4 regions of the Streptomyces sp. NPDC002835 genome follow, and region 4 is predicted to be linked to each of the others. Evidence: riboswitches for the same ligand, from Rfam matches in the RefSeq annotation. Region 4 holds a riboswitch; each other region holds the start of a gene.
The links. Region 4 has a riboswitch for cobalamin ahead of ACWD01_RS02815 (ribonucleoside-diphosphate reductase subunit alpha). Riboswitches for the same ligand answer to the same signal wherever they lie in the genome.
Positions count from the first base shown of each region.

Region 1: it holds a riboswitch for cobalamin, as region 4 does, so the genes downstream of both, ACWD01_RS25100 (FecCD family ABC transporter permease) here and ACWD01_RS02815 (ribonucleoside-diphosphate reductase subunit alpha) in region 4, are expected to answer to the same signal.
Region 2: it holds a riboswitch for cobalamin, as region 4 does, so the genes downstream of both, ACWD01_RS35265 (cobalamin biosynthesis protein) here and ACWD01_RS02815 (ribonucleoside-diphosphate reductase subunit alpha) in region 4, are expected to answer to the same signal.
Region 3: it holds a riboswitch for cobalamin, as region 4 does, so the genes downstream of both, ACWD01_RS24920 (energy-coupling factor ABC transporter permease) here and ACWD01_RS02815 (ribonucleoside-diphosphate reductase subunit alpha) in region 4, are expected to answer to the same signal.

Region 1 covers NZ_JBSFUW010000026.1:19,543-26,399, reverse strand. The annotation lists gene ACWD01_RS25125 (hypothetical protein) at 190-438, shown strand; gene ACWD01_RS25120 (hypothetical protein) at 456-665, shown strand; partial or broken gene ACWD01_RS25115 (DUF2071 domain-containing protein) at 824-1,237, opposite strand; gene ACWD01_RS25110 (ABC transporter substrate-binding protein) at 1,866-2,888, opposite strand; gene ACWD01_RS25105 (ABC transporter ATP-binding protein) at 2,904-3,689, opposite strand; gene ACWD01_RS25100 (FecCD family ABC transporter permease) at 3,689-4,798, opposite strand; cobalamin riboswitch at 4,902-5,050, opposite strand; gene ACWD01_RS25095 (HAD family hydrolase) at 5,208-6,029, opposite strand; gene ACWD01_RS25090 (TIGR03943 family putative permease subunit) at 6,107-6,832, opposite strand.
Region 2 covers NZ_JBSFUW010000062.1:8,318-15,174, reverse strand. The annotation lists gene ACWD01_RS35270 (cobyric acid synthase) at 120-1,625, opposite strand; gene ACWD01_RS35265 (cobalamin biosynthesis protein) at 1,622-2,572, opposite strand; cobalamin riboswitch at 2,696-2,831, opposite strand; gene ACWD01_RS35260 (hypothetical protein) at 2,963-3,184, opposite strand; gene ACWD01_RS35255 (anion permease) at 3,197-4,423, opposite strand; gene ACWD01_RS35250 (class II aldolase/adducin family protein) at 4,633-5,322, shown strand; gene ACWD01_RS35245 (alpha/beta hydrolase) at 5,390-6,517, shown strand; gene ACWD01_RS35240 (hypothetical protein) at 6,598-6,857, shown strand, end outside.
Region 3 covers NZ_JBSFUW010000025.1:96,664-103,520, reverse strand. The annotation lists gene ACWD01_RS24940 (dihydrofolate reductase family protein) at 1-545, shown strand, start outside; gene dhaK (dihydroxyacetone kinase subunit DhaK) at 738-1,730, shown strand; gene dhaL (dihydroxyacetone kinase subunit DhaL) at 1,799-2,419, shown strand; gene ACWD01_RS24925 (PTS-dependent dihydroxyacetone kinase phosphotransferase subunit DhaM) at 2,416-2,826, shown strand; cobalamin riboswitch at 3,014-3,209, shown strand; gene ACWD01_RS24920 (energy-coupling factor ABC transporter permease) at 3,240-3,929, shown strand; gene ACWD01_RS24915 (energy-coupling factor ABC transporter substrate-binding protein) at 3,926-4,315, shown strand; gene cbiQ (cobalt ECF transporter T component CbiQ) at 4,322-5,071, shown strand; gene ACWD01_RS24905 (energy-coupling factor ABC transporter ATP-binding protein) at 5,074-5,931, shown strand; gene ACWD01_RS24900 (heavy metal translocating P-type ATPase) at 5,997-6,857, opposite strand, start outside.
Region 4 covers NZ_JBSFUW010000002.1:15,564-22,420, forward strand. The annotation lists gene ACWD01_RS02810 (ribonucleotide-diphosphate reductase subunit beta) at 1-385, opposite strand, end outside; gene ACWD01_RS02815 (ribonucleoside-diphosphate reductase subunit alpha) at 385-2,751, opposite strand; cobalamin riboswitch at 2,883-3,044, opposite strand; gene mctP (monocarboxylate uptake permease MctP) at 3,142-4,776, opposite strand; gene ACWD01_RS02825 (DUF3311 domain-containing protein) at 4,773-5,054, opposite strand; gene ACWD01_RS02830 (GntR family transcriptional regulator) at 5,411-6,178, opposite strand; gene ACWD01_RS02835 (sugar ABC transporter substrate-binding protein) at 6,485-6,857, shown strand, end outside.

The DNA of each region.
Region 1 (6,857 bases), on a different contig from region 4:
TGTGACCGACGTGGAACGTGTGGAACCACCTCCGGGCGACGGGGAAGCACCACCCCGTCCACGCCACGGTCGCCCACATCCGGACGCATCCTCGTAACGACCGGACTACCCAGCGTAATTCAGCCGGCGCGGCCCGGTCATGGAACCGGCGGAACCGCACCGCCCCGCCCACCACACCGACGAGGACATATGACCCCCACCGCTCAGACTCCCGGCTCTCCCCGCACCCCCAAGATCCAGGAGGCGGTCGAAGCCCGCGACGCCCTCGCCGCCGCTCTCTCCCGGGCCGGCATCCAGCTCCCGGCGATGGACATCCGCACGCCCTGGGCCGACGACCGCGAGGCCGACGCGCAGTACGCGCTCGTCCACCTCGGCGTGTGCTCGGCCCCCGTAGCCCATCTGCTCGCGGACGTGATCACGAAGGGAATCGCCGGGTGACGGAGGACGCCGACGGGATGCTCGCCCGCGGCGTGGCCGTCCACGACAGCGCTCACGACCGCGTCGGCCGCGTCATGGGCCACGAGGGGCCGTACGTCCAGGTCCGCCCGCTCGCCGGGGGCCGCGAATGGGACGCCGACCCCGGGCATCTCCGTCCCCTCACCCAGGACGAGCTGCTGAGTGCCCTCGTCGCCGAGGTGAACGCCCGGAGCAGACAGCCCAGATGAGGCACCGCCCCCCCTTCCGCCCCCGCACCGGCACCCGGGAGCCGAGGAGCTGAAGACGACGGCTTCTCAGCGGGCGCGCGCAGGGGTATGACGCCTGGGCGGGGTATGGATGTCGAATACGGAGCGGCGTTGCAGGCCCGCGTGGCAGGGGGTCTGGCCGGCGGAGACGAGTCCAGATCGGTGAACACCTGGCTGTGCGCGGATTCCACTTCGGCGTGCTCCAGGGTGAGCGGCTCGTGCCACACCGAATAGCGTCCGGTTCCGCTCCCGTCGCGGCGGTTGTACCAGCCGAGGGCCGGATCGATCAGTATGCGGCTGACCTCGTCGGCGGTGCTGAAGCCGGCCGGCGGCGGCACGGGCCGGCCCGTGCCGCGCAGCGTGACCGCGGCTGCTCCCCAACGGCCGTCGGTGTGCAGTCGCCAGGTGCGGGCCGTCTCGCCTTCCCAGGCCGCCTGGACGTCGACGGTCTCGTGATGCCAGGGCATCTTCCATGCCGTGGCCGGCAGGCGAACGAGTCTGCCGGCCAGTGAGGTCCCGAAGAACCAGACCCCGTCAGGCACCAGCCGCTGCATCATCTCCACGCCATCACAACGAGGGGTCCGGCCCACCGGCGCCATGGGAGGTGAGATGCCCAGTTCGTCGACCAGTCCCGGGCCGAGCGCGCCGAGCAGGAAGAGCTGCAGCATCGAAAACCCCATGGCACAGGTGAGAAGCGACGTCAGATGACCACCCGATGCTGCGGCTGCAGCCGAGGTGCCACCTGCTCTGTCTCCACCGGTACCTCCGTGTAACGCAGCAGTTGGGCGTGCTCAGGCCACGAGAGGAATCGGCCGAACCGGTCACGGAGTTCCCCACGGGCGTTGTGGCGTGCGCCACAACGGACCGGTTGGGGCGAGCCCCGGGACCTCCCGTACCCCTCTATGGCGACCGGGAGGGGGATGCGAGGATGAGCCGGCCATGACTCCAGGTCGATGTTGTCGCGCTCTACGGACCGCGGTCTTCGCGGCCTGAGGGAAGCAGAAGGCCCCATGGGAGACAGCCGCCCCGCGTGGCCGGACTCGAGCCGTCCGGCCCGGCGGGAAAGGGCCCTCAGCACCGCAGCGTCCTGAGCACACAGGAAGTACCACCACCTCTGCCGGGCTTCAGCCGCCCCCATGCCCCCGCGATCCCTTCACGGGAGTGGGCCCTCTGCCGGTCAGGTCACGAGGCGAATTTCCTCAGGTCCGCGGCGAGTGAGGCGATGGCCGCGGGATTGCGCGGGCTCTCGACCAGCTCCGCGTAGTCGAGGACGACGATCCGGTCGTTCTTCACGGCCGAGACGCCGGCGAGCGGGGGGTAGGACTTCAGGAACTTCCGCTTCTGGTCCGCGGTGGTGTCTCCGTAGTCGTTGATCACGATCACCTCGGGGTCACGCTCGACCACGGTCTCCCAGCCCACCGTCGCCCAGCTGTCCTTGAGGTCCTTCATGACGTGGTCGCCACCCGCCCTGGTGATGATGTCGTGCGGCCCGGCGTACAGGCCCGAGGTCAGCGGCTTGTCCCGGCCGTCGTCGTAGAGGAAGACGCGCGGGCGGTCGGCGCCCTTCAGGGCCTTCGCCTGCGCTTCGGCCACCTTCCTCTTGAAGTCCGCGATGAGGGTCTCGGCGCGGTCCTCGACGTCGAAGATCTTTCCCAGGTTCCGCAGATCGGTGTACAGCGCTTCGAGCGGTGGCATCACCCCGCGGGCCTTCCCTTGCCCGTTGCGGCAGGATTCGCTCAGCAGATACGAGTCGACGCCCACCTTCTCCAGCTCGGCCGGGCTGAAGCCTTCCCCCTCGTTGAAGCCGTAGTTCCAGCCCGCGAAGACGAGATCGGCGCGGGCGGCGAGGACCAGTTCCTTGTTGATCGTCTTCTTCGAGAGCCACTTCGTCTTCTCGTAAGCGTCCTTCCAGGGAACGGCTGTGAGATCGCCCCTGTCGTCGGGCATCACATAGCCCGCCATGCGGTCCTCGAGTCCGAGCGCGAACATGATTTCGGTGATGCCGACGTCATTGGTGACGACACGCTGTGGCGCCTTGTCGTAACTCTTCGTCCGGCCGCAGTTCTCGATGGTCACCGGGTAGTGGCTGCCGCGTGCCCGGGCACCACCACCCTCCTCGTCCTGGGAAGTGACCTGCGCGCCGCACCCGGTGAGTACCAGGGCGGCGGCGAGTGCGAGTGCGGCGGGGCGTACGGGGTTCGGCATGATGGCCATGGCTCCTCAAGAAGCGGGCTGAGTCGGTGGGAGACGGTCGAAGAGCAGTTGCACGGCGCCGGACTCGGGGTGCGGCACACGGTGCGCCCGTACGCCGAAGACCTCGGCCAGCAACTCGGGTGTGAGCACGTCGTACGGTGCACCGGAGGCGACGATCCGGCCGCTGTCGATGACGTGGAGCAGGTCGCAGTGGAGCGCGGCGAGGTTGAGGTCGTGCAATGCGGTGAGCACGGTCAGCCCACTTCCGCGCACCAGAGCCAGCACTTCCAACTGCTGGGCAATGTCGAGGTGGTTGGTGGGCTCGTCGAGCACCAGTACGCGCGGCTGCTGCGCGAGCGCGCGGGCGATCAGGACCCGTTGCTTCTCGCCGCCGGAGAGGGTGAGGAAGCCGCGGTCGGCGAGGTGGCAGGCGTCCACCCTGACCAGCGCGGCCTCGCACGCCTTCCGGTCCTCGTCGGTGGTCCGGGCCACGGACCGCTGGTGCGGCAGCCGCCCCATCGCCACGACCTCGGCGACCGTGAAGTCGAACTCGGTGACCGCCTCTTGGGGCAGGGCGGCCAGCCGGCGGGCGCCTTCGCGCGCGCTCAGGGAGTGCAGGTCCTCACCGCCGAGCCGGACCGTCCCTGTCGAGGGGCGCAGGGCCCGGTAGACGCAGCGCAACAGCGTGGACTTGCCGCTGCCGTTGGGCCCGACCAGCCCGACGACCTGCCCGCTGCCCGCTCGGAGCGTGACCTCCCGCACCAGCCGCGCGCCGGCGACCTCGACCGTCAGTGCATCGATGTCGATCCGCATCACGCGCCTCCGAAGGTGTAGGAGCGGCGGCGCATCAGCAGGACGAAGCACGGCACGCCGATGACGGCGGTCAGCACGCCCACCGGCAGCTCGACGGGAGCGAGCACCACGCGCGACAGGATGTCCACCCAGATCAGCAGGACGGCGCCCGCGAGTGGGGCGACGGCCAGCAGCCGGCGATGGTCCGCGCCGACCAGCATCCGTGCGGCGTGCGGAACCATCAGGCCGACGAAGCCGATCGCACCGCTCACCGCGACCACGGCCCCCGTGACGGCGGCACAGACCAGGAACAGCTCCTTGCGCAGCCTTCCCGCGTCCACCCCCAGGGCGGCCGCGGTCTCGTCACCCATCGCCAGGGCGTTCAGGCGGCGCGCCGACACAGTGAGGTGGGCGAGGCCGGCGAGCACGGCCCCCGCGGCAATCGGCACGGAGGCCCAGCTGGCTCCGCCGAGACTGCCGAGCAGCCACATCATCGCGGAGCGGGCCGCCTCGCCGCGCTCGGCCGCGAACACCATGAACGTGGTGACGGCCGAGAAGCCGTAGTACATCGCGGTGCCCGTCAGGACGAGCCGCAGCGGGGTCAGACCGTCAGAGGTGCGGGCGATCGCGTACACGAGCACCATGGCGAGGAGCGCGGAGAGGAAGGCCGCCGTGGACAGGGCCCACAAGCCGAGAGCGCCGAAGGCTCCGAAGAGGAGGACGGCGTTGGCGCCGACGGCCGCGCCGGAGGAGATGCCGAGGACGAACGGGTCGGCGAGGGCGTTGCGGACCATTGCCTGCACGGCGACGCCGATGGCGGACAGGCCGGCCCCGACGACCGCGGCCAGCACGGTTCGTGGAAAGCGCAGTTCCCACACGATGGTGTACGCCGAGACTTCGTCGGGGGATATGGATCCGCCGGTCAGCCCGGCCCACAGGTGACGCAGCACCTCTCCCCAGGACAGTCCCGACGCCCCGATCCCCGCCCCACAGACGATGGAGAGCAACAGCACGGTGCACAGGGTGGAGAAGAGAAGGAGCAGTGATACACGCTTGGGCGGCGCGGGGCCGGCGCCGGTACGCGCCGCGTGAGGTGGTGCGGCCGGTTCGAGTTCGAGGGGGGTGGCCATGGGCGGATCGCCTTCGCCTCAGGCCGTGCACCCACGTGAGCACAGGAGCGGCCCGGGACGCGGGGCGCCCTGTGCAGCACCCTCTCGCAGTCCACGGCGAATTGACAGGAGCCATCACCACCGCGGGTAATCGGGCTCACGGGGCCACAAGTTGGGCTCCGCCTACCGTTGCGGGTCAGCGCCGGACTTCCACCGGACTTCCCCCGCGGGGCGGCTTGCAGCATAGCGTGCACGGGAGGGTGACCCTTCCGTCATCGCAAAGATGCCACCCTGATGGGGACTGTGGGAGACACACCGGGGGCATACCCGGCCGCAGCTCTCCAATGAGCGACGCGGGCTCCTTGGTTCGGTGTGCCGGGCCAAGGAGCGAGGGTCTGTCGGCCCCATGGACCGGCCGGACGGTGACGGGTCAAGCACGTGCCCGCGCCGGCAGTCGTGCGGTGGTCTCCATGCCGAGCACGACTTCGCACGCCTGATGAATGGGCACGTGCAGGTGCTGCTGCGCCGTGTGAGCGACGATGGCCTGCGCCAGGGGGTGGCGGGCGTGCAGCTCGCCGGAGGCGGCCAGGCTGAGCACGTCGTCGGCCATGAACCGGTCGCTGAGGCTCACCACGCCCGCCACCAAGGGCTTCCCGAAGGTGAGGGTGCCGGTCTTGTCGAAGACGACGGCCGAGACGCGGCCGATACCCTCCAGCTGGGTGCCGCCCTTGATCAGAGTGCCGCGCCGCGCGCCGTTGCCGATCGCGGCGCTGATGGCGGTGGGAGTGGCGAGACCGGCGGCGCAGGGGCAGGCGATGAGCAGCATGGTCATGGCCCGCCGCGCGTCCCGCACCTCGTCGAGCGCGACCTCGGCCTCGACGCCGCCGTCGCGCACGACCCAGACGCGTTCCTCACCGGTCGTCAGCAGTTGCTCGATGGCGCGACGGGTGCGGCGCAGGGTGAGGGTCTGGAGGAACTCGCCGAGGTCAGGCAGCCACAGCACGGTCAGCGCGACCACGCTCTCGCGGAGCACGAGCGAGATCAGCGTGGCGGCGGTGACCAGGCTGTCCGTCCCCGGTGAACTGCGGCCGCGCAGTGAGCGCAGCGCGCCCCGGAAGAACGGCAGGCCCGTGAACACCACGGTGAGCACGCCGCCCGCGCCGGACGAGCCGAAGCGGAACCGCGGCCTCGTCAGCAGCCGACGCACCGCCACCACCGCCGGCATGGCGCCGCCCACCACGAGCCTGGCCACCTCGCCGGCGGACGAGTCCGGAACGGACCGGGTCGGTACGGACCGGGTCGGTACGGGCCGGCAAAGGCCCGTCGGCCTCAGGGGCTGACGGTGGGCGCTCTGTCGGTGTAGGGGTTTGCCGGTTGAGCGATGCGCTCGACTCGGGCCGTGTCCAGCGCCAACGCCGCCGACCTGGTTCCGAAGGCCCCGCGAGGATGCCATGTACCGGTCACCTTGACCCAGGTGTCGGCAGGTGGTGCCGGTGCGCCGCGGACGGTGACCGCCAACGACTGGGAGTCCGCAGCACAGCAAGCCACGACGAGCCTGGTCAGATCCCAGCCGCCGTCCTTGCGCGGTGTGACGAAACCCTGCATGACGACCGTGCGGCCCTCGAGGCTGCCTGTCTCGTCCTGCTGTACCCGTGCGATGAATTCGGTCAACGACAACGGGACCGGCCCCTCTACCGCGAGGGGTTCGAAACGCTCGTACTCTTCGACGATCAACGGAGTGTCACGAGCGGCGGTGTACGCCCCGAGGGCCGGCGGCGCGAAGAGCAGCAGTGCCAGCGCGGGCGGCAGGAGCAGCCAGCCGACGCGGGATCCGTGTGAGTGATCGTGCCCGTGCTCTGACGGCACCACTTGGCCTGTCCCATCCGTCGCCGTCGTCGCGGCCCTGAGCGATCTGTCGTGAAGAGCGCCGATGAAGCCCGCGACAAGCAGGACGGTCCCCGCGGCGGCGACGTAGGGCTGCAGACTTTCCTTCACATAGCGCAGGCTGATGTCGCTGAACAGGGACACCCGTAGAACACCGGCCCCGAGGACCATGAGCAGCACGTTCTGCACCGTGTGT
Region 2 (6,857 bases), on a different contig from region 4:
TTTGCGGGAGTCGCGCAGACGGCGCGACTCGCTTGGTTTCCGCCGAGCGCGGCGGGCGGTGAGAGAGCGGGGAGAGGGTCTGCCGCGGGAGCGGCCCGCGCCCGCCGCCCCGGGGGCCGTCACGGCGCCCCCGGCGGCACGAACGGCAGTCCCGCCGGCGCCCCGTCCTCGATCAGCCGCAGCAACGCCCCGGTGTCCGCGTGCTCTTCGATCAGATCGCCCAGCCGGTCGAGCTGCTCCTCCCGCAGCGCCCCGAAGCTGGTGTCCGGCGCGGGCACGAAGCGCCGCCCCGCCCGCGCCGCGACCTCCCGCAGGAAGGCCCGCCGGAAGCCGTCGCTCTCCAGCGACCCGTGCCAGTGCGTCCCCCACACCGCGCCCACCCGGCAGCCGTCCAGGAAGGGCTCGCCGCCCAGGACCTCGGCGACACCGTGATGGATCTCGTAGCCCTCGACCCGCTCCCCGAGCGCCTCGCCGACCGGTCTGGCCAGGCACTTTTCGCGCGCGAACCGCACCCGTACCGGCAGCAGCCCGAGCCCCGCGACCTCGCCGGCCCTCGACTCGACGTCGTCCTCGATGTGCTCGCCGAGCGCCTGGAAGCCGCCGCAGACGCCCAGCACCGGCCGGCCTTCCGCCGCCCGCCGTGCCAGGGCGTCCGCCAGCCCGCGTTCCCGCAGCCACGCCAGCGCCCTGACCGTCCCCCGGGTGCCGGGGACCACCACCAGGTCGGCGTCCACGAGCTCCTCCGCGCGGTCCACGAACCGCACCACGACGCCCGGTTCGGCCGCCAGCGCGTCCACATCGGTGAAGTTCGACATCAGCGGCACCGCGCACACCGCGACCCGCAGCACGTCCTGGCCGACGGGCGCGGCGACCACCGACTCCCGTACCGCGCCGCGCAGGGACACCCTCAGGCCGTCCTCCTCGTCGATGCCGAGTCCGTGCGCGTACGGCAGGACACCGTAGGTCGGCCGTCCGGTGAGGCTGCGCAGCATGTTGAGCCCCGGCTCCAGCAGCGACACGTCGCCGCGGAACTTGTTGACCAGATACCCCGCCACGAGCGACTGGTCCTCGGGGCTCAGCAGCGCCGTCGTACCGAAGAACTGCGCGAACACCCCTCCCCGGTCGATGTCGCCGACCACCAGCACCGGCAGCCGGGCCGCCCGCGCGATGCCCATGTTCACGATGTCCGTGCGCCGCAGATTGATCTCGGCCGGACTGCCCGCCCCTTCACAGATCACAGCGTCGTACGTGCCCCGCAGCTCATCCAGGCACGCCATGACCGGTTCGAAAAGCTCGCGTTGCCGGTTCCCGTGATAGCCCCTCGCGCTCATCTCGCCGACGGGCCTGCCCATCAGCACCACTTGGCTGGAGCGGTCGCCGCCGGGCTTGAGCAGTACGGGGTTCATCAGCGCGGTCGGCTCCACGCGGGCGGCCTGCGCCTGCATCGCCTGGGCCCGCCCGATCTCCGCGCCCTCACGCGTCACGAACGAATTGAGGGACATGTTCTGCCCCTTGAACGGCGCGACCTTCACCCCCTGCCGCACCAGCCACCGGCAGATCCCGGCCGTGACGACGCTCTTGCCCGCGTCCGAGGTGGTTCCCGCGACCAGCAGCCCACCGCTCATGCCCGTCTCCGTTTCAGTGCCCCAGCGCCGAGCCGTGCGCCCGCGCAGACCGCCAGGGCCAGCAGCCCCACTCGGCGCGAAAGCCGCACCGCCCGACCGATGTCGCCGAACTCCACCGCGCGGCCCTCCCCGCACAGCACCGGCCGGTGCTCGACCCGGCCGCCGTAGGAGAGGGTCCCACCCAGCCGTACGCCGAGGGCGCCCGCGAAGGACGCCTCCACGGGGCCCGCGTTGGGGCTCGGGTGCTTGGCGGCATCCGCCCGCCAGGCCCGCACGGCGCCTCGCGGGTCCGGCCCGCAGAGGGCCGCCAGCACGGCGGTCAGCCGGGCGCCGGGCCAGCCGGCGACGTCGTCGAGGCGGGCCGAGGCCCAGCCGTAGCGCCGGTAGCGCGGCGACCTGTGGCCGACCATCGCGTCCAGGGTGTTCACCGCCCGGAAGCCCACCAGCCCGGGCACGCCCGCCACGGCGCCCCACACGAGGGCGCCGACGACCGCGTCCGAGGTGTTCTCGGCGACGGACTCCACGACGGCGCGGGCGATCTGCTGCTCGTCCAGTGCCTGCGGGTCGCGGCCGCACAGATGGGGCAGCCGCTCGCGCGCGGCCTCGACGTCCCCGGCCGCCAGCGCCTCTCCGACGGCCGCGGCCTCGCGGCCGAGCGTCGTGCCCCCGACGACGGCCCAGGTCGCGGCGGCGGTCAGGGCCAGCGAGGCGGCGGGGGAGCGGCGTACGGCACGGGCGGCCAGGGCCGCCACGGCCACGGCTCCGCCGGCGCACACCGCGGTGTGCAGGGCGCCCCGGCCCCGGTGGTCACGCCACAGCGCACGCTCGACGGCGCCCGCGGCCCGCCCGAAGACGGCGACCGGGTGCCCCCGGCGGGGATCGCCCAGGAGCCGGTCGCCGACGAGGCCGGCCGCGGCGCCGTACAGGAAGATCCGGTCGGCGCGCACGTGATCAGCCGTCCGAGGGGAGATGTCCGCAGGGACGGGATCCGAGAGGCAAGGCAGGCAGTGCAGACAGGGCAGTACCGCGGCCGGGCATGGCAGGAGTCCTCACTCAGGGTCCGCGCCCTGGTTCGACGTGACCGGCGGCGAGAGTTCCTGGCTCCCCGGGGTGGTGTCCCCGGGTGACAGTGGCGGGACCGCGCCGGATTCGCACCGGACTTCCTCTTCTGCCGCCGTAGATGGCCCCGGCAGTCCACCATGTGCGCGAACGCCCGTCAACTCACCCTTGACCTGCGGCGGGACAGTGTGCGCAGTCCCACACGGGCGCACACGCGAAGGCCGGGCCGGACGCGCCCGCAGGTGCGTCCGGCCCGGCCTCCGTGCGGATACGGGACGTCAGGTGACGATCAGATAGATCCCGTAGGACACCGCCGCCGCGCAGAGCGCGAAGCACGCGTACGCGCCGGTGCGGGTCAGTACGGCGGAGCCGGCGGTCTGTGTGCCGGACCCCTGCTTGCTCAGGCCCACGATGCCCAGGGTGAACAGGCCCACCAGGGCGACGGTGGCGACGAGGCTCACGCCGAACACGGAGCCGAGGGCTACCCAGTCGATCTTCATGCTGCTGCTTCCTTACACCGCGGCCGGACGGACCGGCTCGGGGTCGGCGGGGGCCGGGACAGTGGTCTTCAGTTCGCCGGCGGGCGGCGGGGTGACGGCCGTGACGGCGTCCGTGACGACGTCCGCGGGCTCCTCGGTGTCGACGTCGTTGACGTTGGTGTGGTCGACGACCTGACGGCGCGAGATGAACCAGATCGCGATGCAGGAGCCGACGAGGAAGACGGCGACGGCCGCGACACCCCAGCCGCCCTGCTTGGTGACGTACTCCGACATCGCCGCGACGAGTCCGGCGGCCGGCAGGGTCAGACCCCAGGCCACGAACATCCGGGTGGCGGTCGACCAGCGGACCACGCCGCCCTTGCGGCCGAGGCCCGCGCCCATGACGGCGCCGGAGCAGGAGTGCGTGGTCGACAGCGAGAAGCCGAGGTTCGAGGAGGCGAGGATGACGCTGGCCGCGCTGGTCTGGGCGGCGAAGCCCTGCTGCGGCTGGAGGTCCGTGAGGCCCTTGCCCATGGTGCGGATGATGCGCCAGCCGCCGAGGTAGGTGCCGAGCGCGATCGCCACACCGGCCGAGACGATGACCCACATCGGGGGGTTGGACCCGGGGGCGAGGACATTGCCGGCGACCAGGGCGAGCGTGATGATGCCCATGGTCTTCTGGGCGTCGTTGGTGCCGTGCGCCAGGGAGACGAGACCGGCGGATGCGATCTGACCGGCGCGGTACCCCTTGGCGGTGGCCTTCGCGTCGGTGTTCCTGTCGACCCGGTACGTCAGCCGCGCCGCCAGCATGGCGGCGAGACCGGCCACGACGGGCGCGGCGATGGCCGGGATGAGCACCTTGGTGACGACGACGCCGCCGTTGACCCCGGCGAAGCCGACCGAGGCGACCGTGGCGCCGATCAGACCGCCCATGAGGGCGTGCGACGAACTGGACGGCAGGCCCACCAGCCAGGTGAGCAGGTTCCACAGGATGGCGCCGACGAGCGCCGCGAAGATGACTTCAGGTGTGATGCCTGATTCGTCGACCAGTCCGCTGGAGATGGTCTTGGCGACCTCCACGGAGAGGAAAGCGCCGACGAGGTTCAGAACGGCGGACATGGCCACCGCGGTCTTCGGCTTCATTGCGCCGGTCGAGATGGTCGTCGCCATCGCGTTGGCGGTGTCGTGGAAACCGTTCGTGAAATCGAACACGAGCGCTGTCACGATCACGATCGCGAGCAGCAGTGTGATGTGTTCCATTTACCCAGGCAATCGTTTGACGTCATTGACGCGAGGACCGTAGGCAACCTGAATGAACGGAAGGTGAACTGGGTCGGACTTCGCGGTGTCCCCAAGTGGGGTCGGCTGATTCCGCTTGTCCGATTTTCGGCCCCGGTGGCGCTCACAGCAGCCACTCGAACACCCTCCGTGTCGCCGAGGCCGCGCACCCGGCTGGCAGGATCGCCGCCATGACTGATGAGGCGACCGGTGCGGCGACCGGCCAGGCACGGCGGAACGGCATCGAGCAGACCTGGCGGGAGCTCGTGGACACCGCCCGCAGAACGGCGGCCGAAGGACTCGTCGTCGGCACCTCGGGCAACGTCTCGGTCCGGGTCGGCGAGGTGGTTCTTGTCACGCCGAGCGGAGTGCCCTACGACCGGCTCACGGACCGCGACACCGTCGCTGTCGACCTCGACGGCACGCAGGTCCTCGGAGTTCTGAAGCCCACCAGCGAACTGCCCCTGCACCTGGCGATCCACCGCGAGACCGGCGCGCGCGCCGTCGTGCACACCCACGCCGTCCACGCGACGGCGGTCTCCACGCTCGTCCCCGAACTCCCGCCCGTCCACTACATGACCGCCGCCCTCGGCGGCCCGGTCCGCGTCGCCCCCTACGCCCTCTACGGCACGGACGAACTGGCCCGGAACATGCTCCACGCCCTGCGCGACCGCACGGCCTGCCTCCTCCAGAACCACGGGACGGTGACCTACGGCGACACCCTGCCCCAGGCGTACGACCGCACGGCGCAACTGGAGTGGATGTGCCGCGTCTGGCTCACGGCCGCCTCCGTCCCGGGCCATACCCCGAACCTCCTGACCCCACCCCAACTGGCCGCGGCGGCCACCCGCCTCGCGGGCTACGGCCAGGGCTCTTCCTGACTGCTGCGCGGTGCCCGCCCGGCTCCCCCCACTGGCCCCCACCCGCGCCCGCCCCGACACTGGACCCGTGCGCCCCGCTACAGCGACGGCAGCGGCCGTCACCACACTGATCGGCGTCGGCGCGGCCGCAGTCGCGGCCGGCCGCTACGCGAGCCACGCCGCGCTCCGCGGGGCCCGAAGGCCACTGCCGGGCGATCCCCGGCTCACCGTCCACGCCACCGCCCCCGGCCGCGTCGTGCTGACCCGCAGCCTGGCCTCGATGCGCCCCGGCACGTACGGACTGGAGGCGCCGGGCGTTCACGCGGTCGTGGGCCCCGTCCTCGACGGCGTCGCGCACGACGCGGACACGGTCGTGCGCCGGCTCGTGCGCGTCACGGAGGGCGGGCTGGAGCCCGGCACCCGGGTCCGGCTCACCCCGCAGGTGCACAAGGGCGACCCGTCCGCCGCGCTCGGCATCGAGCACTCCGACATCCTCGTCCCCGGCGAACTCGGCGCACTCCCCGCCTGGTTCGTGCCAGGCGCCCGGGCCACCTGGATCATCGCCGTTCATGGTCTCGGCACCACCCGGGAGCACACCCTGAACGTGCTGGACTTCCTCCTCGGCCAGCAGTTCCCGGTGCTGTCCCTCGCCTACCGGGGCGACGAGGGCGCCCCCCGGTCCCCGGACGGTCTGGGCCACCTCGGCGACTCCGAGTGGCGCGACCTCGACGCGGCCGTCCGGCACGCCGTTCGCCACGGCGCCGAGCGCGTCATCGTCCACGGCTGGTCGGTCGGCGCCTCGATGGCCCTGCACGCCGCCGCCAACTCCGGCCTGCGGGACCGGATCAGCGGTGTGGTGCTGGACTCGCCCGTGCTCGACTGGGAGGCGACCGTACGCGGCCTCGCCGCCGCCCGCAGGACCCCCGCCGCGCTGCTGCCGCTGGCGGTGCGGGCCGCGCAGGGCCGCACCGGGGCGGGGTACGGCGACCGGCTCGCCGAAGCCGTCGACCCGCGGTCGCTGGGCGTGCCGACACTGATCTTCCACGGCCCCGACGACTCCCTGGCCCCCTGGCACCGCTCGCGGGAACTCGCCGACCGGCGTCCCGATCTGGTCACCCTCCACACGGTCCCGCAGGCTCCGCACGCCGCCATGTGGAACGCGGACCCCAAGGCGTACCACGAAGTCCTTCGCCGCTTCCTCACTCCCCTGATGTAAGTGCAGGCCGGGAGGGTGCGCGGACCGGCCCGCAGGGTTCCGTTTGGGCTTTCGGCCTGTCAACGGGAAGACTGCACCCTGTGACGTCCCGAAAGCCTGATGAGCAATTGGCGCGCAACTCCAGACTTAGTCTTGTCCGCCCGCGGTCCCTGGCCACCGCACGAAGGGCCGTGACGACCCGGCGCACGCGTCCGTCGCCCCGGCCGCCGGAGGGCACGCCCGCCCCCGCCGAGCTCGCGCGCCAGGCGCGGGCGGTGCTCGCCGACGCCGTGCGGGTCGCCCGCTGGGCGGCCGTGGAGCGCGGTCCCGGCGCTGCCAGCTCGATCGCGGAGGCACGGGA
Region 3 (6,857 bases), on a different contig from region 4:
ACATCGTCGGGCCGGACGGCGACTTCAACTGGACGGCGCCCGACGAGAAGGTCTTCCGCTTCTGGATCGACGAAATCCGGGACGTCGGCGTCCACCTGATGGGACGACGGCTGTACGAGACGATGCTGTACTGGGAGACCGCCGACCAGGACCCCTCCCTCGACGCGCCGATGCTCGAGTGGGCCGCGCTCTGGAAGCCGCTCCCGAAGGTGGTGTTCTCCACCACGCTGCCGGCGGTGCAGGGCAACGCCCGCCTGGCCTCCGGCGGCCTGGCGGAGGAGATCGAACGGTTGCGGGCCGAGCCGGGTGAGGGCGACATCGCGATCGGCGGCGCGACGCTCGCCGCCGAGGCGGCCGCGCTGGATCTGATCGACGAGTACCGGGCCATGGTCTACCCGGTGCTGGTCGGCGGTGGCATCCCGTTCTTCCCCCACCACGAACGCCGGGTGGATCTCGAACTCGTCGAGACCCGCACCTTCAGCTCGAGCGTCGTCTACCTCCGCCACCGCGTGGTGCGCCAGGCCCTGCCCCGGAGGAGCGAGTGAGGCGCGCCGGAGCGTCACCGGATCTCTGCGCGGCCTTCGCCGCGCCGCTTCCCGATCGGGTCCCGCCTCTTCGATACTGGACGCCTCCGTCCCGACGACGACAGGCGACGCCACGGGCCACGAACCGTACAGACCCACCGACCAGGCAGGACCCGGCGCACGGGCCGGGCAGGCACCTTCCAGGAGGAACCGTTGAGGATGCTGATCAATGTGCCGGAGACCGTCGTCGCGGACGCGCTGCGCGGAATGGCGGCCGCGCATCCCGAGTTGGCCGTGGACGTGGACAACCGGGTGATCGTGCGGCGGGACGCACCCGTCGCGGGGAAGGTGGCGCTGGTCTCCGGGGGCGGGTCGGGGCACGAGCCGCTGCACGGCGGGTTCGTCGGGCCCGGGATGCTCGACGGGGCGTGCCCGGGCGAGGTGTTCACCAGCCCGGTGCCGGACCAGATGGTGCGGGCCGCCGCCGCGGTCGACAGCGGCGAGGGCGTGCTGTTCGTCGTGAAGAACTACACCGGTGACGTCCTGAACTTCGACATGGCCGCCGAGCTCGCGGAGGACGAGGGCGTACGGCTGGGGCGGGTCCTGGTCGACGACGACGTGGCCGTGACGGACAGCCTGTACACGGCCGGGCGGCGCGGCACCGGCGCGACCCTGTTCGTGGAGAAGATCGCCGGGGCCGCCGCCGAGGAGCGGGCGCCGCTGGAGCGGGTCGAGGCGATCGGCCGGCAGGTCAACGCGTCGACCCGCAGCTTCGGCGTGGCGCTGAGCGCCTGCAGCACCCCGGCGAAGGGCGGCCCCACCTTCGACCTGCCCTCCGGGGAACTGGAACTGGGCGTCGGCATCCATGGCGAGCCGGGGCGGGAGCGCCGCCCGATGATGACGTCGCGGGAGATCGCGGACTTCGCCGTCGAGGCCGTCCTGGAGGATCTGCGCCCCTCCGGCCCGGTGATCGTCCTCGTCAACGGCATGGGCGCGACTCCACTGCTGGAGCTGTACGGCTTCAACGCGGAGGTCCAGCGGGTGCTGGCCGAGCGGGACGTGGCCGTCGCCCGGACCCTCGTCGGCAACTATGTGACGTCCCTCGACATGGCCGGCGCGTCCGTGACCCTCTGCCAGGTAGACGAGGAGCTGCTCAGGCTGTGGGACGCGCCGGTGCGGACACCGGCTCTGCGCTGGGGGTCGTGACGGCCTGCGTCCCCGATGCCGTCGTCCCTCGTACCGACCGAACCGACCCGACTCACCAGGGAGTTCCTGTGCTCGACGCCGAATTCTTCCGCCGCTGGCTGGCCGCGGTCGCAGCCGCCGTGGACCGGGAGGCGGACCGACTGACCGAGTTGGACTCGGCGATCGGTGACGCGGATCACGGCAGCAATCTCCGGCGCGGTTTCACGGCCGTCGGCACCGCGCTGGAGAAGGAGCCGCCGGCGACGCCCGGCGCAGTCCTGATGCTGGCCGGACGGCAGTTGGTGTCGACAGTCGGCGGCGCGTCGGGCCCGCTGTACGGGACGCTGCTGCGGCGCACCGGCAAGGCGCTGGGCGACGACGCGGAGGTGACTCCCGCGCAGCTCGCGGAGGCGCTGCGGACGGGGGTCGCCGCGGTGGCGCAGCTGGGCGGCGCGAAGGCGGGCGACAAGACGATGCTGGACGCCCTCGAGCCGGCGGTCGCGGCGCTCGGCGACAGTACCGAGTCGTTCGCCGCGGCCCGCGAGGCGGCCGAGCAGGGGGCCCTGGCGACGGTGCCGTTGCAGGCGCGCAAGGGCAGGGCGAGCTATCTCGGTGAGCGCAGCATCGGCCACCAGGACCCCGGAGCCACGTCGTCCGCCCTGCTGGTCGCCGCGCTCGCCGAGACGGCGGAGGCGGTGGAGGCGCCATGAGCGACGCCGGACAGGTCGGGATCGTGCTGGTCTCGCACAGCAGGGAGGTGGCCGCCGCCGTCGCCGAACTGGCCAAGGGCCTCGCGGGCGGCGGCGGTACGGCCCCGGTGGCGCCGGCCGGCGGCACCCCGGACGGTGGTCTCGGCACCAGCGCCGAGCTGATCACCGCGGCAGCGGAGCAGGTCGACGGCGGCGCCGGCGTCGCGGTCCTGGTGGACCTGGGCAGCGCCGTGCTGACGGTCAAGGCGCTGCTGGCCGAGGGCGACGAACTGCCCGACGGGACCCGGCTGGTGGACGCGCCGTTCGTGGAGGGCGCGGTGGCGGCCCTGGTGACGGCCTCCGCGGGGGCCGACCTGGACGCGGTGGAGGCGGCGGCCTCGGAGGCGTACGACTACCGCAAGGTGTGACGTACGGCCGCGGCAAGCTCTGAGGCACCGCGGCCCGCGAACCGCGCGTACGACCGCCCCAGACCCCGACGTACCGCGGCCGCGAGCGGCCCCCGAACGCCCGCCCCCGGCCCGGATGTGGCGAACGGCTCACCCCGCCGCGGCCCGGTGCGCCCGTGCGCGGCTTGTGATGTCGCTGGTCGGCGCATTACTGTCACGGGGCCTTGGTGTTCGGGAAACCGGTGCGGTACCGGTGCGGCCCTCGCCACTGTGATCGGGAAGTCCGGCTCCGACCCCTCACGGGGAGCCACTGGGACACCGCGCCTGCGCGTGGTGCCCGGGAAGGCGGAGTACGGGCGGCATGACCCGTCAGCCAGGAGACCGGCCAGGGTGCGTTGTCCATCCACGAGGTGCTGGAGAGGGTCTCCCACATCATGCATATAGCCGAGGGGTATCTGCCCCCGCTGCACGCGGCCGCCTGGGGCGTCGCGTCCGCCCCGTTCGTCGTCCACGGCGTACGCGCCCTGACCCGCGAGGTCAGGTCCAATCCCGATTCGACCCTGCTGCTCGGCGCGGCGGGCGCCTTCACGTTCGTCCTGTCGGCGCTGAAGATCCCGTCGGTGACGGGCAGCTGCTCGCACCCGACCGGTACCGGTCTCGGCGCGATCCTGTTCAGACCGCCGATCATGGCGGTGCTCGGCACGATCACGCTGCTCTTCCAGGCCCTGCTGCTGGCGCACGGCGGTCTGACCACGCTCGGCGCCAACGTCTTCTCGATGGCGGTCGTCGGCCCCTGGGCGGGGTACGGGGTGTACCGGCTGCTGCGCCGGTCCGGGGCGCCGCTGATGGTGAGCGTGTTCTTCGGCGCGTTCACCGCCGACCTGTCCACGTACTGCGTGACCACCGTCCAACTCGCGCTCGCCTTCCCCGACCCCGGCAGCGGTGTCGCGGGCTCGCTGGCGAAGTTCGGCGGGATCTTCGCCCTCACCCAGATCCCGCTGGCGGTCAGCGAGGGCCTGCTCACCGTGCTGGTGATGCGGCTGCTCAGCCGGTCCAGCAAAGGCGAACTGACCAGGCTCGGCGTACTGGTTCCGGGTACGAAGAAGGAGGCCACGGTCCGATGAGCCGTAACGCGAGGATCAACACCCTGCTCCTGCTGGCCGTTGCGGCCCTGGCCGTCCTGCCCCTGGTCCTGGGACTCGGGGACCACAAGGCGGAACCGTTCACCGGCGCGGACGGGGAGGCCGAGGCGGCGATCACGGAGCTCGAACCGGACTACGAGCCCTGGTTCTCCCCGCTGTACGAACCGCCGTCCGGCGAGGTCGAGTCGGCGCTGTTCTCCCTGCAGGCGGCGCTCGGCGCCGGCGTGCTGGCGTACTACTTCGGGCTGCGCCGGGGCCGGCGGCAGGGCGAGGAGCGGGCGAAGGAGGCGCAGGGGAAAGAGGCACAGGCGAAGGAGCCGGCGAAAGCCGCCGCCGAGGACTCCGACACCGCCGCGCCCCCGGCGTAGCCGCCGATGCTTCCCATCGACGTGGCGGCGCACAGCAGCAGCTGGCGCCGCCGCCACCCGTGCGAGAAGGCCGCCCTCGGGGTCGGTCTGACGGTGACGGCCGTCTGTCTGCCGCCGTGGCCCGGCGCCGTCCTCGTCGCCGCGGCCACGCTCGCCGTGCTGCTCGGCCCGGCGGGGGTGGCGCCCCGCCGGCTCTGGCGGGCGTTCCGTATCCCGCTGGGGTTCTGTGTCACCGGGGCCGTACCGCTGCTGTTCGCGGTCGGCGGCCCGGACGGCCTGGTCGCGTTCGCGCCGGACGGGCCGGGACAGGCGGCGCGGCTGCTGCTGCGCACGTCCGCGGCCTCGCTGGGCGTTCTGCTGTTCGCCTTCACGACGCCGATGTCCGACCTGCTGCCGCGGCTGGTGAAGGCGGGCGTGCCGCCCGCGGTGGTCGACGTGGCGCTTGTCATGTACCGGATCAGTTTTCTGCTGCTCGACGCCGTGGCGAACATCCGCCAGGCCCAGGCCGCCCGCCTCGGCCACACGACGCGAGCCGCCGCCTGGCGCTCGCTCGCGGGGCTCGGGGCGACGGCCTTCGTGCGCGCCTTCGACCGGGCGAGCCGGCTGCAGACGGGGCTCGCGGGCCGCGGCTACGACGGCACCCTGCGGGTGCTGGTGCCGCCGGCCACGGTGTCCCGCCCGTTCCTCGCCTGGGTCGCCGCGCTGCTGACCGGGATCGTCGTCCTCACTCTCGTGCTCGAAAGGTACGCCCTGTGATCGTGGAACTCGTCGACGCCGGTTACGCCTACGAGGACGGCCCGGCCGTGCTCACCGGCATCGGCCTCGGCCTCGCGGAGGGCAGGTCGACCGCGCTGCTCGGACGCAACGGCAGCGGCAAGACGACCCTGTTGCGGCTGCTGAGCGGCGGGCTGCGGCCCGCGGCCGGCCGGCTGCGCCTGGGCGGCGAGCCGGTGACCTACGACCGGGCCGGGCTGACCCGGCTCCGCACGACGGTGCAGCTGGTCCTGCAGGACCCGGACGACCAGCTGTTCGCGGCGTCCGTCGAGCAGGACGTGTCGTTCGGTCCGATGAACCTCGGGCTGGCGGAGGAAGAGGTACGGGCCCGGGTGGACGAGTCGCTGGCCGCGATGGACATCGTGGCGCTGCGGGACCGGCCCACGCATCTGCTCTCGTACGGGCAGCGCAAACGGGCCGTGATCGCCGGCGCGGTGGCGATGCGGCCGCGGGTGCTGATCCTGGACGAGCCGACCGCGGGGCTGGATCCGCACGGGCAGGAGCGGCTGCTCGACGTGCTGGACGGTCTGCGCGCGGCGGGGACGACGGTGGTCATGGCGACGCACGACGTCGATCTCGCCCTGCGCTGGGCCGACGACGCCGCCGTGCTGACGCCGGACGGCCTGCGGACCGGCCCGGCGGCCGGACTCCTCTCGGACCACGCGTTGTTGGAGTCGGCGCGGCTGCGGATGCCGTGGGGGACGGCGGTCGCGGAGCTGCTGCGGGCGCAGGGGCTGCTGGACGGGGGCGAAGGTCCGCGGACGGCGGAGGAGTTGGCGGCGTGGACACGGGCCGCCTCCTCCCCCGCCGGGCCGGCTCCCCGTACCTCCTCCCGGGGCTGACGCCCGGCACCCGCGACCGGGTACGGGACGGTCACCGGGCCGGGTCGCGGGGTTCGCGCCGTACGTCACGCCGCCGCCGCGTCGCGCCAGGCCGACTCCCGCAGCAGCCTCAGGCCGTTGAGGCCCACCAGGACCGTGGAGCCCTCGTGGCCCGCGACGCCGAGCGGGAGCGGAAGGTGCCAGGCGAGGTCCCAGACGACCAGGACGCCGATGCACACGGAGGCGATGACGAGGTTCTGCACGACCAGCCGGCGGGCCCGGCGTGACAGGGCCACGACCGCCGGGACGGCGGCGGCCTCGTCGCGTACGACGACGGCGTCCGCGCTCTCCAGCGCCAGGTCGGAGCCGGCCCGGCCCATCGCGACGCCGGCGGTCGCCGCCGCCAGCGCGGGGGCGTCGTTGACGCCGTCGCCGACGACCAGGACCTTGTCGCCGGCCCGTTCCCATTCCCGTACCGCCGCGACCTTGTCCTGCGGCAGCAGTTCGGCCCGTACGTCGGTGATGCCGACCTCGCCCGCCACGCGCGCCGCCGCCCGCGGGTTGTCGCCGGTGAGCAGCGTCGGTGCGGTGCCGGTGAGCCTGGCGAGGGCCGCGACGGCCTCCGGTGCGCCTGCCCTGAGCCGGTCGTCGACGGCCAGCACGGCGACGGGTTCGCCGTCGACCTCGACCACGACCGCGGTACGGCCGTCGGCCTCCGCCTCCGTGACCGCCGGGCACGCGCCGGTCAGCAGCGCGGCGGGGCTGCCGACGCGCACCTTGCGGCCCGAGACGAGCGCCGACACTCCGCGCCCGGGCTCCGAGTCGAACTCCCGTGCCTCCGGCAGGCGCAGGCCGCGTTCGCGGGCCGCGGCGACGACCGCGCGGCCGAGCGGGTGCTCGCTGTGGAGCTCTGCCGCCGCGGCGAGGGTCAGCGCGGTGTCCGCGTC
Region 4 (6,857 bases):
CGTCCGGGTCGGGCAGATAGGTGTCCAGCAGCGTCAGATAGAACTGGACGTGCACGGCCTCCTCGAACAGCTGGCGCGACAGATACAGCCGCGCCTCCGGGGAGTTGATGTGCTTGTAGAGCGTGAGCACCAGGTTGTTCGCGACGATCGAGTCGCCCGTCGCGAAGAACGCGACCAGCCGGCCGATCAGATGCTGCTCACCGGGCGTGAGCCTGGCCAGGTCGGTGACGTCGGAGTGGAGGTCGACCTCCTCCACGTGCCAGGTGTTCTTGATGGCGTCCCGGTAGCGCTCGTAGAAGTCCGGGTAGCGCATGGGGCGGAGGGTGAGTTCGAAGCCCGGGTCGAGAAGGTTCTTGACGGGTGCGCCGGTGTCGGTGGAGCTCATTACTGGCAGGCCTCGCAGGACTCGGGGTTCTCCAGGGAGCAGGCGACGGCCTCTTCGGGGGTCGCCTGCGCGGGGACGGGGACAGGGACGGCTGCGGACGCGGCGCGGGCGATACGGGTCGCCGGGCGCGAGCGCAGGTAGTAGGTCGTCTTCAGACCCTGCTTCCAGGCGTACGCGTACATCGAGCTGAGCTTGCCGATGGTCGGCGTCTCCAGGAACAGGTTCAGCGACTGGCTCTGGTCCAGGAACGGCGTACGGGCCGCCGCCATGTCGATCAGGCCGCGCTGCGGGATCTCCCAGGCGGTGCGGTACAGGGCCCGTACGTCGGCCGGGACCCAGTCGAAGCCCTGCACCGAGCCGTTCGCCTCGCGCAGGGCCTCCCGGGTCTGCGCGTCCCACCCGCCGAGCTTCTTCAGCTCGGCCACGAGGTAGGAGTTGACCTGGAGGAACTCGCCGCTGAGGGTCTCGCGCTTGAAGAGGTTGGACACCTGCGGCTCGATGCACTCGTACACGCCGGCGATCGAGGCGATGGTGGCGGTCGGCGCGATGGCGAGCAGCAGGGAGTTGCGCATGCCGACGTCGGCGATCCGGGCGCGCAGCGCGTCCCAGCGCTCCGGCCAGTTGAGCGTGGTGCCGTAGTGGTCGGGGTGCAGCACGCCGCGCGCCGTGCGGGTCTCGGACCAGGCCGGCAGGGAGCCGTCGCGTTCGGCGAGGTCGCAGGACGCCTCGTACGCCGCCAGCATGATCCGCTCGGCGATCCGGGTCGACAGGGCCTTCGCCTCGGGGGAGTCGAAGGGCAGCCGCAGTTTGAAGAAGACGTCCTGCAGCCCCATCGCGCCCAGGCCCACCGGACGCCACCGGGCGTTGGACCGGCCGGCCTGCTCGGTCGGGTAGAAGTTGATGTCGACGACCCGGTCGAGGAAGGTCACCGCCGTGCGGACGGTCTCGTCCAGCCGCTCCCAGTCGATGCCGTCGGCGCCGGCTCCCGCGTCGACGAACGCGCCCAGGTTGACCGAGCCCAGGTTGCAGACGGCCGTCTCGCCGTCGTTCGTCACCTCGAGGATCTCGGTGCACAGGTTGGAGGAGTGGACGACCCGGCCGGGCTCCGCCGTCTGGTTGGCGGTGCGGTTGGCGGCGTCCTTGAACGTCATCCAGCCGTTGCCGGTCTGCGCGAGGGTCCGCATCATCCGCCCGTACAGCTCACGGGCCGGGACCGACTTGCGGGCCAGCCCGGCGGCCTCCGCCCGGCGGTACGCGGCGTCGAACTCGTCGCCCCACAGGTCGACCAGCTCGGGCACGTCGACCGGGGAGAACAGCGACCACTCGGTGTCCGCCTCGACGCGCCGCATGAACTCGTCGGGGACCCAGTGCGCGAGGTTCAGGTTGTGCGTACGGCGGGCGTCCTCGCCGGTGTTGTCGCGCAGCTCAAGGAACTCCTCGACGTCCGCGTGCCAGGTCTCCAGGTAGATCGCGGCGGCGCCCTTGCGCCGGCCGCCCTGGTTCACCGCGGCGACGGAGGCGTCGAGGGTCTTCAGGAACGGGACGATCCCGTTGGAGTGCCCGTTGGTGCCCCGGATGAGTGAACCGCGGGCGCGGATGCGGGAGTACGAGAGGCCGATGCCGCCGGCGTGCTTGGAGAGGCGGGCGACCTGGTGGTAGCGGTCGTAGATCGAGTCCAACTCGTCGAGCGGCGAGTCCAGCAGATAGCAGGACGACATCTGCGGGTGACGGGTACCGGAGTTGAAGAGGGTGGGCGAGGACGGCAGATAGTCGAGCCGGCTCATCAGCCGGTACAGCGCGGCCACTTCGTCCACCGCGGGCTCGGTGTCGTCCGCGGCGAGGCCGGAGGCGACGCGCAGCATGAAGTGCTGGGGGGTCTCGATCACCCGGCGGGTGATCGGGTGCCGCAGCAGATAGCGGCTGTAGAGCGTCCGCAGCCCGAAGTAGCCGAACCGGTCGTCCCCCTCGGGGTCGATCAGCGCGTCGAGCCGGTCCGCGTGCAGTGCGGTGAACGAGGCCGTGCGGTCGGCGATCAGGCCCTCGCGGTGGCCGACGGCGACCGAGGCGGAGAAGCACACCGCGCCCTGCCCGGCGGCCTCCGTCGCGATCGTGCGGGTGAGCAGACGCGCGGCCAGCTTGGAGTACGCGGGGTCCTCGGAGATGAGGCCGGCGGCGGCGTCGGTGGCGAGGGAGCGCAGTTCGGCCTCGTCGGACCCGGCGTGCCGGCCGCGCAGCGCGGCGGCGGCGACCCTGCCCGGGTCGGTGTCGGCCAGGTCGGCCGTGAGGTCCGTCAGGAGCCGCAGCAGCACGGTCCCGGGGCCGTCCTGCTGGGTCGCTGAAGCCGGATCGGCTGGCGCGATGGTCATGTGGTGCTCTCCCTCGCTCGGCTCTGGACCGGCGGGAGGCGGGGGCCGTGGCGGCGCGTACCTGGGCAGCACGGCGCACGGCGTCCACCGGCCCAACCGCGAGGCCCGGACGTCTGGCATCCGGATCGGTCGAACCGGATGCGCCGTCGGCAGGTCGTCGGACTCGAAACGGGTACGGCAAAGCGCACCGGATCACACCGTTGCGGGACAGTTCCGGATTCGCACCGGATTCCCCTGCAGTGACAGCGAGATGAGCATACATGTGGGGGCGGGCCGGGAGTGCCACCCCCACATGTTGTGTCTGCGGGCGGAAGTTGAGGTGACGGTCCACCGCGATACGAGAAGGGGCCGCCGGGAGGTCCGGCGGCCCCTTCTCGGTCGTGTGCGGTGTCAGTGACCGCCGGGCGCGCCCGCCGTGGCCGGCGGGAGCTCGACCTTGACGCCCGGGTCGCCCGCGTCCGCGGTGTAGTCGGACGGGCTGGTCTCGTCGATGCCCTCGGGGGCCTTGGCCGCCCGCATGACGAAGGTGAGGACCACGGTCACGACCACGTTCAGCACGAACGCGGTGAGACCGATGTAGCCGATCTGGCCGATGAACGGGATCGCGTCGGACGAGCCGCCGAAGTGCTTCTGCGTCGGGCTCGCGACGTTGTAGGCGGAGATGGTGCCGTAGAGCATGCCGACCGCCCAGCCGCCGATCAGTGCCCAGCGGTGGAACCAGCGGGTGAACAGACCGCCGACCAGCGCCGGGAACGTCTGCAGGATCCAGATTCCGCCCAGCAGCTGGAAGTTGATCGCCACGGTCTTGTCCATGGTGAGGACGAAGACCAGGGCGCCCACCTTCACCAGCAGCGAGACCAGCTTGGAGACCTTGGTCTCCTGGGCCGGGGTCGCGTCGGGCCGGATGAAGTCCTTGTAGATGTTCCGGGTGAACAGGTTGGCCGCGGCGATCGACATGATGGCCGCGGGGACCAGCGCGCCGATGCCGATGGCGGCGAAGGCGACGCCCGCGAACCAGGCGGGGAACATGTTTTCGAACAGCTGCGGGATGGCCAGCTGGCCGTTCTTGACGTTCACCCCGGCCGCGATCGCCATGAAACCGAGCAGCGCCAGCAGCCCGAGCATCACCGAATACAGCGGCAGGATCGTGGTGTTGCGGCGGATCACCTCACGGCTGCGCGAGGACAGCGTCGCCGTGATGGAGTGCGGGTACATGAAGAGGGCCAGCGCGGAGCCGACCGCCAGCGTGGCATAGCCCCAGTGCGCCATCTCGCCGGGCACCAGCGCGCCGGTGGGCTTGCCCGTAGCCTCGTTGACCTGGGAGAACTTCTCCCCGGCCGCGGCGAAGATATTGTCGAAGCCGCCCAGCTTGATCGGGATGTAGATGATCGCCACCGCGATGACGATGTAGATCAGGGTGTCCTTGACGAACGCGATGAGCGCCGGCGCACGCAGTCCGGAGGAGTACGTGTAGGCCGCCAGCACGCCGAAGGCGATCAGCAGCGGCAGGTCCTTGACGAACCAGTTGGTCGTCTCGCCGCCGCCGACGCCCATCACGTCGAGCACGGCCTGGATGCCGACCAGTTGGAGCGCGATGTACGGCATCGTGGCGAGCAGGCCGGTGAGCGCGACCGCCAGCGACAGGCCCTTGGAGCCGAACCGGCCGCGGACGAAGTCGGAGGTCGTCACGTATCCGTGCTTGTGCGACACCGACCACAGACGCGGCAGGAAGGTGAAGATCAGCGGGTAGACGAGGATCGTGTACGGGACGGCGAAGAAGCCGGCCGCGCCCGCCGCGTAGATGGCCGCCGGCACGGCGACGAAGGTGTATGCGGTGTACAGGTCGCCGCCGAGCAGGAACCAGGTCACCCAGGTGCCGAACGAGCGGCCGCCGAGGCCCCATTCGTCGAGGGTGTTCTCGTTCGCGGCCCTGCGCCAGCGCGCGGCCAGGAAGCCCATGACCGTGACGGCCACGAAGAAGAAGATGAAGACGGCGAGTGCGACGCCGTTCACGCCGTCCTTCACTGCGACGCACCCCCCTTGCGGCCGCGCTGGTCACGCTGCCACAGCTTGTAGGCGATCATCGTCAGGACCGCCGAGATCAGCACCCAGAGCATCTGGTACCAGTAGAAGAACGGCATGCCGATGAAAGTCGGTTCGACCTTCGCGTAGGAGCCGACCCAGAGCATCGCCACGAAAGGCGCGAAGAGGCAGAGGGCGATGATCACGCGTACCGGTGTGACGACCGGTTGTTTCGCTTCGGGCGCTTGTGGCGCTTCGGGCGCATCGGGTGCTGCTGACATGCGACTCCGTCCCCTTACTGCTCACTTGTAATGCGCACGAAATCTAGGCGAGGCGTTCTCGCGGAGTCACCCCCGGTTCGTATATCGGTACGGCAAAGACTTGGCTACGGGGCGCCCAAAACATGACATGGCGCCGCAACAGGTTGCGGCGCCATGTATGTCGAGCCGGGCCCGGCTCAGCCGTTCGGCCGCTTCAGCCTCGCCACGCTGCGAATTCCCGGGGGGCAACCCCCGGACCCCCGGCAATGCTCCGAGCCGGGCCCGGGTCAGCCGTTCGGCCTCTTGAGCCTCGCCACGCTGCGAATTCCCGGGGGGCAACCCCCGGACCCCCGGCAATGTTCCGAGCCGGGCCCGGGTCAGCCGTTCGGCCTCTTGAGCCTCGCCACGAACTTGTAGCGGTCGCCCCGGTAGACCGAGCGGACCCACTCCACGGGCTCGCCGCGGGCGTCCAGCGAGTGGCGCGAGAGCATCAGCATCGGCAGGCCCACGTCCGTGCCGAGCAGTCCCGCCTCGCGAGGGGTGGCGAGCGATGTCTCGATCGTCTCCTCGGCCTCCGCGAGATGGACGTCGTACACCTCGGCCAGTGCCGTGTAGAGCGAGGTGTACTTGACCAGGCTGCGGCGCAGCGCCGGGAAGCGCTTGGCCGACAGGTGCGTGGTCTCGATGGCCATCGGCTCGCCGCTGGCCAGCCGCAGCCGCTCGATGCGCAGCACCCGGCCGCCCGCCGCGATGTCCAGCAGTCCGGCCAGGGTGTCGTCGGCTGTGACGTATCCGATGTCCAGCAGCTGAGACGTGGGCTCCAGGCCCTGTGCGCGCATGTCCTCGGTGTACGAGGTGAGCTGCAGCGCCTGCGAGACCTTGGGCTTGGCGACGAACGTGCCCTTGCCCTGGATGCGTTCGAGCCGGCCCTCCACGACCAGTTCCTGGAGCGCCTGGCGGACCGTGGTGCGGGAGGTGTCGAACTCCGCGGCCAGCGTCCGTTCCGGCGGCACGGGGGTGCCGGGCGGCAGGGTCTCCGTCATGTCCAGCAAGTGGCGCTTGAGCCGGTAGTACTTGGGCACGCGCGCGGTACGCGTCTGCGCTGTGCCCTCCGCCTCGGTGCCGCCGCCCCCGTCCGTGGTCATGGCCCGCCTTCCCGACTGCTGTGCTCCTGCCGTCACCGGCTCCTCCGATTGCTGCGGCTCACATGGTGGCACGGACCGGTCACGGGTCGTCGCCCTCCCTCAGGTGTCGGTCCGATAACGGACACGACAGCCCTTCTTATACACCCTTGACACCCCTAAAGGTCTAGGCCAAGCTCCCGGTACTGGTCTAAACCATTAACGATCAGGTCCCGGCCCCAGGGCAGAATCTCGGCGCGTGTCCGTCAAGTGCAGCGCGACTCCCGGGTGGTGGGGGGGCAACTCTTGCATCCCTTTGAGGAGGGTGGCGTGAAGCGCAAGCTCATAGCAGCAGTTGGTGCGGTGGCCATGATGGCTTCGGTCGCGGCGTGTGGATCGGACGGAGGTGACAACGCCTCCAAGGAGCCCAAGGACCGCAAGGAGACGCTCACCGTCTGGCTGATGGTCGACGCGCAGAGCACCTGGCCCGAGCTGGTCAAGGACGTCAACGCCCAGTTCAACAAGAAGTACCCGGGCGTGAAGGTCGACGTCCAGTACCAGCAGTGGGCGGACAAGGCGAAGAAGCTCGACACGGCGCTGGGCGGCGACAAGTTCCCGGACGTCGTCGAGCTCGGCAACACCGAGACGATGCAGTACATCCTCAACGGGGCGCTCGCGGAGATCGACCCGAAGAAGTACGACA